2 regions of the Duganella sp. AC237 genome follow, and region 1 is predicted to be linked to the other one. Evidence: riboswitches for the same ligand, from Rfam matches in the RefSeq annotation. Region 1 holds a riboswitch; the other holds the start of a gene.
What was found. Region 1 has a riboswitch for thiamine pyrophosphate ahead of AC0IYS_RS21400 (TonB-dependent siderophore receptor). Riboswitches for the same ligand answer to the same signal wherever they lie in the genome.
Positions count from the first base shown of each region.

Region 1 (5,613 bases):
CGACCAGACGCCGATCATCATGCTGACCGCCAAAGGCGAGGACGTGGACCGTATCGTCGGCCTCGAAATGGGCGCCGACGACTATCTTCCGAAACCGTTCAACCCGCGCGAACTGGTGGCCCGCATCGGCGCCGTGCTGCGCCGCCGCGGTCCGGACGAAATCCCCGGCGCGCCGTCGGAAACGCCGCAATCGTTCGAATTCGGCCAGTTCGTCCTGGACCTCGGCACGCGCACGCTGAAGAAAAACGGCGAGACGGTGCCGCTGACCACCGGCGAGTTTTCGGTGCTTAAAGTATTCGCCCGCCATGCGCGCCAGCCGCTGTCGCGCGAGAAGCTGATGGAACTGGCGCGCGGGCGCGAATACGAAGTGTTCGACCGCAGCCTGGACGTGCAGATTTCGCGCCTGCGCAAACTGATCGAACCCGATCCATCGAGCCCGCTGTACATCCAGACCGTCTGGGGCCTGGGCTATGTGTTCATCCCGGAGGGGCAGCCGCGCTAAGTCGCGACAACCGCGAAGATGCGCATGAAGTCTCTTTCGAAGTTCCGTTTCGCTTTTCGGCTGGCCAGCATGAAAAGCGGCCTTTTCTGGCGCACCTTCTTCCTGCTCGGCGCCTTGACGACCACCAGCATGACCGCGTGGGTCGGCATGATCAGCGTGGTGCAGCACGAGCCGCAGGTACAGCAGATCTCCGCGCAGGTGATCTCGGTCGTCACCATCACCCACGCCGCCCTCACCCATTCCGCGCCCGAACTGCGGCGCGAGCTGCTGTTCGACCTGGTGTCGAACGAGGGCATCCGCGTGTTCCCGCTGGAGGAGGACGACAAGGTCGAACCGCCGCCGAAGAACGCGCTGATGCCCGACATCCAAAAACTGGTCAAGGCCAAGCTTGGCGCGGACACGCGCTTCTCGGCCAAGGTGAACGGCGTCTCCGGCTTCTGGGTCAGCTTCAAGATCGATGACGACCAATACTGGCTGATGCTCGAACGCGAACGCATACGCGGACTGACCGGCATCCAGTGGCTAGGCTGGGCCAGCGTGGTGTCGGTGGTGTCGCTGCTTGGCGCGGCCTTCATCTCCAGCCTGATCAACCTGCCGTTGCGGCGCCTGACCAAGGCCACCCGCGCCTTCGCGCAGGGCAAGCGGCCGGACCCGCTGCCGGAAAGCGGCCCGGCCGAAATCATGGAGGCCAACCGCAGCTTCAACCAGATGGTCGACCAGCTGCAGCAGGTCGAATCCGACCGCGCCGTGATCCTGGCCGGCATCTCGCACGATTTGCGCACGCCGCTGGCGCGCATGCAGCTCGAAGTGGAAATGGCCAATCTGTCGACCGAGGCGCGCGAAGGCATCCAGTCCGACATCGGCCAGATGGACGCCATCATCGGCCAGTTCCTCGACTACGCCAAACCGACCGAGGCGTCGAGCTTCACCAACGTCGACATCAGCGAACTGCTGGCCGATACCGCGCACGAAGCCGGACGTTTGCAGGACGTGCGCGTGACCACCGACATCGCCGCCGACGCCCATGTGATGGGCAACGGCACGGACCTGAAACGCGTTTTCAACAACCTGGTCGAAAACGCGCGCCGCTATGGCAAGACACCGGACACCGACATCACCGAGATCGACATCCAATGCGCCGTTAAAGGCGCGGGCGCGTCCAGGCGCGTCGTCATCGAGGTGGGGGACCATGGCTGCGGCGTGCCGGACGACCAGATCGAACAACTGCTCAAGCCCTTCACCCGGCTCGACGCCGCGCGCGGCCAGGCCAACGGCGCCGGACTGGGACTGGCGATCGTCGACCGCGTGCTGCTGCGACACGGCGCCGAGCTAACCTTGAGCAACCGGGAAGGCGGCGGCCTGGTGATCCAGATCGCGATGAAGGCGGTATGACCCGGCTGACCATTTTTGCGAGCGCGTTTTTATCGGCGTTGCTGGCCGCGCCGAGCGCCGGCGCGGCGGCGCCCTTGAAAGCCGGCACCGGCTCCGGGCCTGACAAGGCAGCCAAGCCGCGTATCGAACAACGCGCGCCGACGGCCGAGGAGCGGGAATCCTTCGATGATTTCTTCCGCGCCCGCAACGCGGCGCAACCGCAACGGCCGTGGGGCGCCGCGCCGCTGTTCGCCCCCGCGTTCGAGATCGAACGCCAGCGCGGCAAGCCATGGCACGTGATCGCCCGCGTCGACTCCGCGCCGCGCCGCTCGGCGCCGGAGCTGTGCCGCCAGATCCGCTCCAGCTTTGTCTACGACGCCGCCAAACCAAGCGGCGAACGCTGGAGCGACGCCGCCGAGGCGCCGCAATGGTATGTATGGCTGGCGCAACCCAACGTTCCATGCCACGCGGCCAGATATACGGTATTGATGGATCAGGCAGTGCCGCAGGCCGATGCGGTGGCCTTGCTGTGGCAGCACCGCGAGCTGCTACTGCGCGCGCGTCTGCTGTTTGCCGGCAACTCCGGCTGCGCGCGGCAACGCGCCCTGACCTTCCGGCTGGCCGCGCTGAAACCGGCGGCCGCGATGGCGGGCGCGCCGGTGATGTTCGGACTGGTGTTTGAAAGCGACCGCGACACTGTCGCCACGGTCGCCGTGCGCAAGCACCGTGGCGAATACGCCGCGTGGAACGTCAGTTGCTCCGGTTGATCGGATGCTCGCGCGACTCCAGTAGCTTGGTCAGCAACAACTCGGTGGAACCGTAGCCGTACAGCGAATCGGCCTCCAGGCCGGGCGTATCGTAGGGCACTGATTCTTCCCGCTCGGAACGGCTTGGATCGTTGTCGGAATAGGTCACGCGCCAGGCCCGCTTCAGCGCGTCGGCGCGGCGCAGGAACTGCGGCATCGGCCACAGCGCCGGATTCCAGTCCACCGCCTCGCCCAGCACGCGCCAATGACCGCTGGCCAGCGCCATGTCGCCCACGCGCAGCACCTTGACGGCGTCCTGCGGCTGCAGGGTGTTGAGTTCTTCGATCGACGGTATCCTGTCGAGCTTGGGCCCGAACAGATAGGCCAGCATGATCTTGCTGCCCGGCGACAAGCGCGCGACGAGCCCCCAGCCGTAGCCACCGTCGAGCAACGGCACCGCAAACCAGCTTCCTTCATGATACGACTGCCTCATTCCACTCCTTTCGCTAGCACGAACCAGCAAAGTGGCGCCGAAATGCACTGACGAACAGGACATACCGCCGCCTCCACATATGCTGTGACTGCTTCATTGGCGCCGTGCGGCGCAAATCCAAAGTGTATCGGCGCGCCGCAAATTGTGTCGCACGCCACTGCGCGCGCGCCGGCCACCGTAACGAGTGTGATACACTGCCGGCTCGCTAGGGGTCCTGGGCATTTTGTTCCGGGTGAGAGATACCCTTCGTACCTGATCTGGATAATGCCAGCGAAGGAAAGCGCAAAGTAGTTCTCCCCTCCTTTGATGGCTCTCCTCGCGGCTTCCAGCCGAGAACAAGTAGAGAGCAGACATGTCCACACCACATTTCGCAGTTTCGGTCATCGCCTTGGCGGTGTTCCACGCATTTTCCGGCGCCGCCATCGCTGCCGACACCCCCTTCGCCACTGACGCTGCCGAGGCCGCCGCTGAGCAGTCCATGCCGGAAGTTATCGTCAGCGCCACCAAAGTGCGCGCCAACACCGCCTCGGTCGCCGGCTTCGGCAACGCCCCACTGCTCGAAACGCCGGCTTCGGTCAGCGTGTTGACGTCGCAACAGATGCTGGACCTGCAAATCCGCTCGACCACCGACGCCGCCAAATTCGACGCCAGCCTGAGCGACTCGTACAACGCCGTCGGCTATGCCGAGCAGTTCTCGATCCGCGGCTTCAAGCTCGACAACGCGTCGAGCTATCGCAAGGATGGCATGGTCATCCCCGGCGACACCCAGATCCCGCTGGAGAACAAGGAGCGCCTGGAAGTGCTCAAAGGCCTGTCCGGCCTGCAGGCCGGCGTCTCGGCGCCGGGCGGCATCGTAAACTACGTCACCAAGCGGCCGACCGACACCCCGGTGCGCACCGTCGTTCTGGAGGCGCGCGAGCGCGGCACCCTGTACGGCGCCGTCGATGTCGGCGGGCGTTTCGAGGACGACCGTTTCGGCTACCGCGTCAATGTCGCCGGCGAGCGCCTGCGCTCCTATATCAAGGGTGCGGACGGCAACCGCAAGTTCGTCTCCGCCGCCTTCGACTGGCGCATCTCGCCGCGGGCGCTGCTGCAGATCGACGCCGACTACCAGCGCAAGTCCCAACTGACCGCGCCGGGCTTCCAGCTGTTGGACAATACCACCTTGCCGGTGGTCGACGCCGACACGATGCTGAACAATCAACCGTGGAGCCGTCCGGTGGAAACCACCACCAGCAACATCGGCGCGCGCTTCGAATACAAGTTCTCGTCCGACTGGAGCACCACGGTCAGCGCCAACCAGCACCACTTCAAGCGCGACGACTACACCGCCTTCCCTTATGGCTGCGGTCCCAATTTCTACCCCGGCTACTGCGCCAACGGTGACTACGACGTCTATAACTACGTCAGCCTGGGCGAGAAGAAATCGCCGCTGACGGTGCAGGCGCTGGTGCAGGGCCGCTTCGCCACCGGCGCGCTGGCGCATGAATTCACCGGCGGCGCGTCGTTCCAGAAGAACAGCGAAAAATGGGGCGATTACATTTACACGGAATCAGGCCGTAGCAACATCTACCGGCCGGTAGTGGTTGCGCCGGTGGGCGGCGATGTCAACTCCCCCGCCTTCGAACGCCGCCACGGCAACGAGCGCTCGTTGTTCGCGCAGGACATCGTCAGTTTGAATGCGCAGCTCAAGCTGCACGCCGGCGCACGCTATGTTCAAGTCAGACGCGTGGAGTACGTGGGACCCAACGACAAGAATGTCATGCTGCCGGATGCGAATACCGACGTTGGTTTCTGGCTACCGAATGTGGCGCTGGTGTACAGCCTGCGTCCCAACGTCTCGCTCTACACCTCGTACGCGCAGGGTCTGGAGCTTGGTGGCATCGCGCCGATGCAGACCGAAAACGAAGGCCTGGCGCTGACGCCGTCGAAGTCCAGGCAGGTGGAAGTCGGTATCAAGGCCGACATCCGGCCGGACCTGAGCGCCACTATCGCGCTGTTCGAGATTCGCAAAGGCCTGGAATACACCGATGCGCAGAGGTTCTTCGTGCGTAATGGCGAAGCCCAGAACCGCGGTCTGGAAATGGCGTTGAACGGCCGCGCCACGCGCGAGCTGACGGTCGGCGTTTCGGCCACCGCGCTCAATACCCGGCAAAGCGATACGGGCTTGGCCAGTTTGGACGACAAGCGCGTGACCAACGTCGCCGCTTTCAAATCGTCGGTGTATGCGGATTACGCGGTGCCGCAGATTGAAGGCCTGAAGCTGAACGCGAACTGGCAGTACTCGGGCAAGAAGGCGTTCGATCCGGAAAACCAGGTGTTCGTGCCAAGCTACCACGTGCTGAACTTGGGGGCGTCGTATGCCACGCGCATCGGCGGTGTATCGACGACCTTGCGCGCCAGCGTAAACAATGCGCTGGACAAGTTCTACTGGCGCGATGTGACGCAGGATCTGGGTGGATATTTGATGCCGGGGGCTTCGCGCACGTTCCGCGTGTCGG
Region 1 covers NZ_CEEDEW010000003.1:4,809,360-4,814,972, forward strand. The annotation lists gene ompR (osmolarity response regulator transcription factor OmpR) at 1-502, shown strand, start outside; gene AC0IYS_RS21385 (sensor histidine kinase) at 527-1,894, shown strand; gene AC0IYS_RS21390 (hypothetical protein) at 1,891-2,640, shown strand; gene AC0IYS_RS21395 (Imm26 family immunity protein) at 2,624-3,112, opposite strand; TPP riboswitch at 3,310-3,408, shown strand; gene AC0IYS_RS21400 (TonB-dependent siderophore receptor) at 3,465-5,613, shown strand, end outside.

Region 2 (5,613 bases), 3.7 Mb from region 1:
GGCGCGCGCCATGCGCACCGGGTCGCGCGCGCCGGCGATGGCGGTGTTCATCAACACGCCGTCGCAGCCCAGTTCCATGGCGATGGCGGCGTCCGACGCCGTGCCGACGCCGGCGTCGACCAGCACCGGCACCTCGGCCTGGTCGATGATCAGCGACAGGTTCCACGGATTGAGGATGCCCATGCCCGAGCCGATCAGCGACGCCAGCGGCATCACCGCCACGCAGCCGATGTCCTCGAGCAGCTTGGCCTGGATCGGGTCGTCGCTGCAGTAGACCATGACGTCGAAGCCGTCCTTGACCAGGGCCTCGGCGGCGACCAGGGTCTCCGGCATGTGCGGGAACAGGGTCTTTTCGTCACCCAGCACTTCGAGCTTGACCAGCTTGTGGCCGCCCAGCAGCTCGCGCGCCATCTGCAAGGTGTACACCGCGTCCCTGGCGTTGTAGCAGCCGGCCGTGTTGGGCAGGATGGTGTACTGCGACGGCGGCAGCACGTCCAGCAGGCTGGGCGCCTTCGGGTCCTGGCCGATGTTGACGCGCCGGATGGCCACGGTGATGATCTGCGCCCCGGCGGCGTCGGTCGCCTCGCGGGTCTGCTGCAGGTCCTTGTATTTGCCGCTGCCGACCAGCAGGCGCGAGGTGTATTGCTTGCCCGCGATCGTCAGGCAGTCTTGATTGCTCATGTCTTTTCCTTTCTTGTTAGCCGCCGCCGATGGCGCGCACGATGTCGACCTTGTCCTGCGGCTGCAGCACGCGCTGCGGCCATTGCTGGCGCGGCACCACCGTGCGGTTGACCGCCAGCGCCAGCGCCTGCCCGGTCAGGGACAGCGCGTCGACCAGCTGGTCCAGCGTCTGTTGCGGCGGCACCTGGTGGGGCGCGCCGTTCAGTTCTATCGCAATCGGCGCTATCGAAATGTTTGCGTCATCCATGCCGGCCTCACAGCTTGCGATACAGTTCGGCGCCGTTCTTGATGAACTCCACCGCCTTGACCTGCATGCCCTGTTCGATCGCCACGCCGTCGCTCATGCCGTTGGCCGCCGCGTACTCGCGCACCTCCTGCGTGATCTTCATCGAGCAGAAATGCGGGCCGCACATCGAACAGAAATGGGCCACCTTGGCCGAATCCTTGGGCAGGGTCTCGTCGTGGAATTCGCGCGCCTTGTCCGGATCGAGGCCGAGGTTGAACTGGTCGTCCCAGCGGAATTCGAAGCGCGCCTTCGACAAGGCGTTGTCGCGGATCTGCGCGCCCGGGTGGCCCTTGGCCAGGTCGGCGGCGTGGGCGGCGATCTTGTACGTGATGATGCCGTCCTTGACGTCGTTCTTGTCCGGCAGGCCAAGGTGCTCCTTGGGCGTGACGTAGCACAGCATGGCGGTGCCGTACCAGCCGATCTGCGCGGCGCCGATGCCGGAGGTGATGTGGTCGTAGCCGGGCGCGATGTCGGTGGTCAACGGCCCCAGGGTGTAGAACGGCGCCTCGTGGCACTGCTCCAGCTGCAGGTCCATGTTCTCCTTGATCAGCTGCATCGGCACGTGGCCCGGGCCTTCGATCATCACCTGCACGTCGTGCTTCCAGGCGATTTGCGTCAGTTCGCCCAGGGTTTTGAGTTCGCCCAGCTGGGCCTCGTCGTTGGCGTCGTAGATCGAGCCGGGACGCAGGCCGTCGCCCAGCGAGAACGAGACGTCGTAGGCTTTCATGATGTCGCAGATCTCTTCGAAGTGCGTGTACAGGAACGATTCCTTGTGGTGCGCCAGGCACCATTTGGCCATGATCGAGCCGCCGCGCGAGACGATGCCGGTCAGGCGCTTGGCCGTCATCGGCACGTAGCGCAGCAGCACGCCGGCGTGGATGGTGAAGTAGTCGACGCCCTGCTCGGCCTGCTCGATGAGGGTGTCGCGGTAGATCTCCCAGGTCAGGTCCTCGGCCTTGCCGTTGACCTTTTCCAGCGCCTGGTAGATCGGCACCGTGCCGATCGGCACCGGGCTGTTGCGGATGATCCATTCGCGCGTTTCGTGGATATGCTTGCCGGTCGACAGGTCCATGACGTTGTCGCCGCCCCAGCGGATCGCCCACGTCATTTTTTCGACTTCCTCGCCGATCGACGAGGTCACGGCCGAATTGCCGATGTTGGCGTTGATCTTGACCAGGAAATTGCGGCCGATGATCATCGGCTCGATCTCCGGGTGGTTGATGTTGGCCGGGATGATGGCGCGGCCGCGGGCGATTTCCTCGCGCACGAATTCGGCGGTGATCTCGGCCGGGATGGCCGCGCCGAACGATAGTCCCGGATGCTGGCGGCCCATCAGGTCGGCCAGGCGCTGGCCCATCGGACCGGCGCCTTTGAGGTGGTCCAGGTACTCCTTGCGGCGCAGGTTTTCGCGGATCGCCACAAATTCCATCTCCGGCGTGACGATGCCCCGGCGCGCGTAGTGCATCTGGGTGACGTTGGCGCCGGCGCGCGCGCGGCGCGGCTGGCGGTGCAGGTTGAAGCGCAATGCGGCCAGCGCCGGATCGGCCAGGCGCGCACGGCCGTACTCGGAGCTCGGGCCGGCCAGCGCCTCGGTGTCGCCGCGCTCGAGGATCCACGGCAAACGGGGCGTGGCGGCCAGGCCGGAGCGGATGTCGATCACCGCCTCCGGATCGGTGTACGGGCCGGAGGTGTCGTAGACGTAGACCGGCGGATTGGCCTCGAAGCCGAACGACGCGGGCGTGTCGGCCTGGGTGATTTCGCGCATCGGCACGCGGATGTCGGGGCGGCTGCCTTCGACGTAGATCTTGCGGGAATTGGGTAAAGGCTGGATCGCTGCCGCGTCCACGGTGGCGGTGGCGGACAGGAATTGGGGATTGGCGTTCATTTGGCTCCTCGGTTGGCTACAGGAGCCAGCAAAGGAGGTGGGACGGCGCCGCGCCCGCAGGTGGCGCGGCGCGGCGTTGTCCTAAGCTTCCCTTCGCTGGCATTATCCAGATCAGGTTCGGAGGGTATTTCTCACCCGCGCCTCGCATTGCATGCGATTTGCAGGACCCCTAGCGTGTGCCGCCTTGCGGCAGCGCGGTGATTATAACAGAGCACCCGGCACAGCGGCCGGCAGCGCCGCCGCGTGGCGAAAATCCGACGCCCGGACGCTTCCCCGTGCCGGGGCGGTCCGCGGCCGGGGGCGGCTGATGTATAGTCGATTTATGCCACAATGCAACTTTCATCGTCTCGTCGTCCCATGCCTGCCCATGCTGCTGTCGCTGCTGTCGCTGCTGTCGCTGCTGCCGGCGCCGGCGCGCGCGGACGGCGCCGAACCGGCGCGCTGGGCGGCGCTGACCCACACCGCGTTCAAGCACCACACCTTTGCCGAGACCGGCGCCGGCCTGGCGTTCGCCCAGGACCGCGCCGGCTTCGTGTGGATCGGCACCCAGACCGGGCTGGTGCGCTGGGACGGCAACCGCCCGCGCAAATTCGTCGCCGATCCGCTGCGCGCGGACGCCCTGCCCGACAACTACATCACCAGCCTGCTGGTCGACCAGGCCGGCCGGCTGTGGGTGGGCACCAGCTCGGGCGGCCTGGCGCGCTATGACGCCGCGCGCGAGCACTTCACCCGCTTGCCGTCCGGCCCGGCCGGCCTGGGCGACGCCCAGGTCACCGCGCTGGCCGACGACGGCGCCGGCGGCATATGGGTGGGCACCGGCGGCGGCCTCGATCATCTCGACGCGCGCGGCGCGCGCACGCGCGGCGCGCGGGCGCTGCCGGCGCGCGCGGTCGGCGCGCTGCTGCGCGACGGCGGCGGCACGCTGTGGATCGGCACGCGCGACGGCTTGCTGCGGCGCGCGCGCGGCGCGGCGGCGCCGGTGGCCGTGGCGCTCCCCGGGCACGGCGCCGGCGCCAACATCAGCGCCCTGATGCAGGACAGCGCGGGACGGATCTGGATCGGCACGCGCCGCGACGGCGCCTTCGTCATCGAGCCCGGCAGCGCCGTGGCGCGCGCCGTGCGCGAGGGCGGCCCGGCGCCGACGCTGGACCGGGAGCGCGTCACCGCCATCGTCGAGGCCGGGCTCGGCGAGGTCTGGCTGGGCACCGACGGCGCCAACGGCGGCATCGTGGCGGTCGATCCGCTGCGCGGCACCACGCGGCGCATCCGCCACCAGCCCGACACGCCCGACAGCCTGTACGAAAACGACGTCATGGCGCTGTTTCGCGAGCGCAGCGGCATCATCTTCGTCGGCGCGATGGGCGCGCTGAGCCAGCACGACCCGCTGCCGCGGGCGGTGACGACGATCCGCTCGACCGGCCCGGCCACCGGCGGCGCCGCCGCCAAGCTCAGCGTGCCGAGCATGCTGGTCCACCCGGACGGCCGGCTGTGGCTGGGCGTGGTCGGCGGCGGCATCGACATCGTCGATCCGCAACGGGGTACCGTCGCCCGCCTGGCGCCGGCGCCGCCCGGCACGCCGGGCACGCTGCCGACCGGCCGGGTGCTGGCCATGGCGCCGGGGCGCGGCGGCAGCGTCTACCTCGGCACCGAGCAGGGCCTGTACCGCGCCGACGCCGACGGCGCCCACGTGCGCCGCCTGGCGCTGCCGGGGCGCCGGCCCGAGGCGTCGGTGTGGAGCCTGGCGCCGGTGGGCGACGTGCTGTGGCTGGGCGGCCTGGACGGCCTGTGGGCGCTGTCGGTGGCCCCCGGCGGGCAGCTGGCGGTGCGGCGCCATGAGCAGCACAGCCTGGGCGACCCGCGCGTGACGGCCCTGCTGCCGGCCGACGGCGGCGTCTGGGTCGGCACCCGGGGCGGCTTGGCACGGGTGGCCGGCGACGGCGCCGTCGAGCGGGTGCCGACGGCGCTGGCCGAGGCCGACCGCATGGCGCCCGGCTATGTGTCGTCGATGCTGATCGACCGCCGCGGGCGCCTGTGGCTGTCGCAGTTCGGCACCGGCGTCGCCATCCTCGAGCGCACCGACGCCGACGGCCGGCGCCGCTTCCGGCGGCTGGGCACGGCCAACGGGCTCGAAGACAGCGGCGCCAACATGCTGCTCGAGGACGCCGCCGGCGCCATCTGGGCCAGCACCGACGCCAACCTGGCGCGCATCGATGCGCGCACCTTCGCGATCCGCACCTTCGGGCCGGCCGACGGCGTCCACATCCCCACCTACTGGACCGCCTCGGGCGCGCGCACGGCCGAAGACGAGCTCGTCTTCGGCGGGCTGTCGGGCGTGACGGTGCTGCGGCCCGGGCGCCTGGGCCGGTGGGACTACCGGGCGCCGGTGGTGGCCACCCGCATCCTGGTCAACGACCGCGAGGTGCCGGCCGGGCGCTACAACCCCGGCAATCCGGGCTACCCGGGCAACCCCGGCGCCAGGCCGGCGCCGATCGCCGTCCCGCCGGAGGCGCGCGGGCGCGGCTTCTCGCTCGAGTTCGCCGCGCTGGACTACTCGGCGCCCGAGCGCAACCGCTACGCCTACCGCCTGGCCGGCTTCGACCCGGACTGGATCAAGGCCGACGCCACGGCGCGCCGGGCCGCCTACACCAACCTGCCGCCGGGCGACTACGTGCTGCAACTGCGCGGCTCGAACCGCAACGGCGACTGGTCGGCGCCGCTCGAGGTGCCGGTGCGGGTGCTGCCGGCGTGGCACCAGCGCCCG
Region 2 covers NZ_CEEDEW010000003.1:1,138,933-1,144,545, reverse strand. The annotation lists gene AC0IYS_RS05495 (thiazole synthase) at 1-681, opposite strand, end outside; gene thiS (sulfur carrier protein ThiS) at 698-928, opposite strand; gene thiC (phosphomethylpyrimidine synthase ThiC) at 936-2,852, opposite strand; TPP riboswitch at 2,924-3,033, opposite strand; gene AC0IYS_RS05480 (diguanylate cyclase domain-containing protein) at 3,220-5,613, shown strand, end outside.
Region 2: it holds a riboswitch for thiamine pyrophosphate, as region 1 does, so the genes downstream of both, thiC (phosphomethylpyrimidine synthase ThiC) here and AC0IYS_RS21400 (TonB-dependent siderophore receptor) in region 1, are expected to answer to the same signal.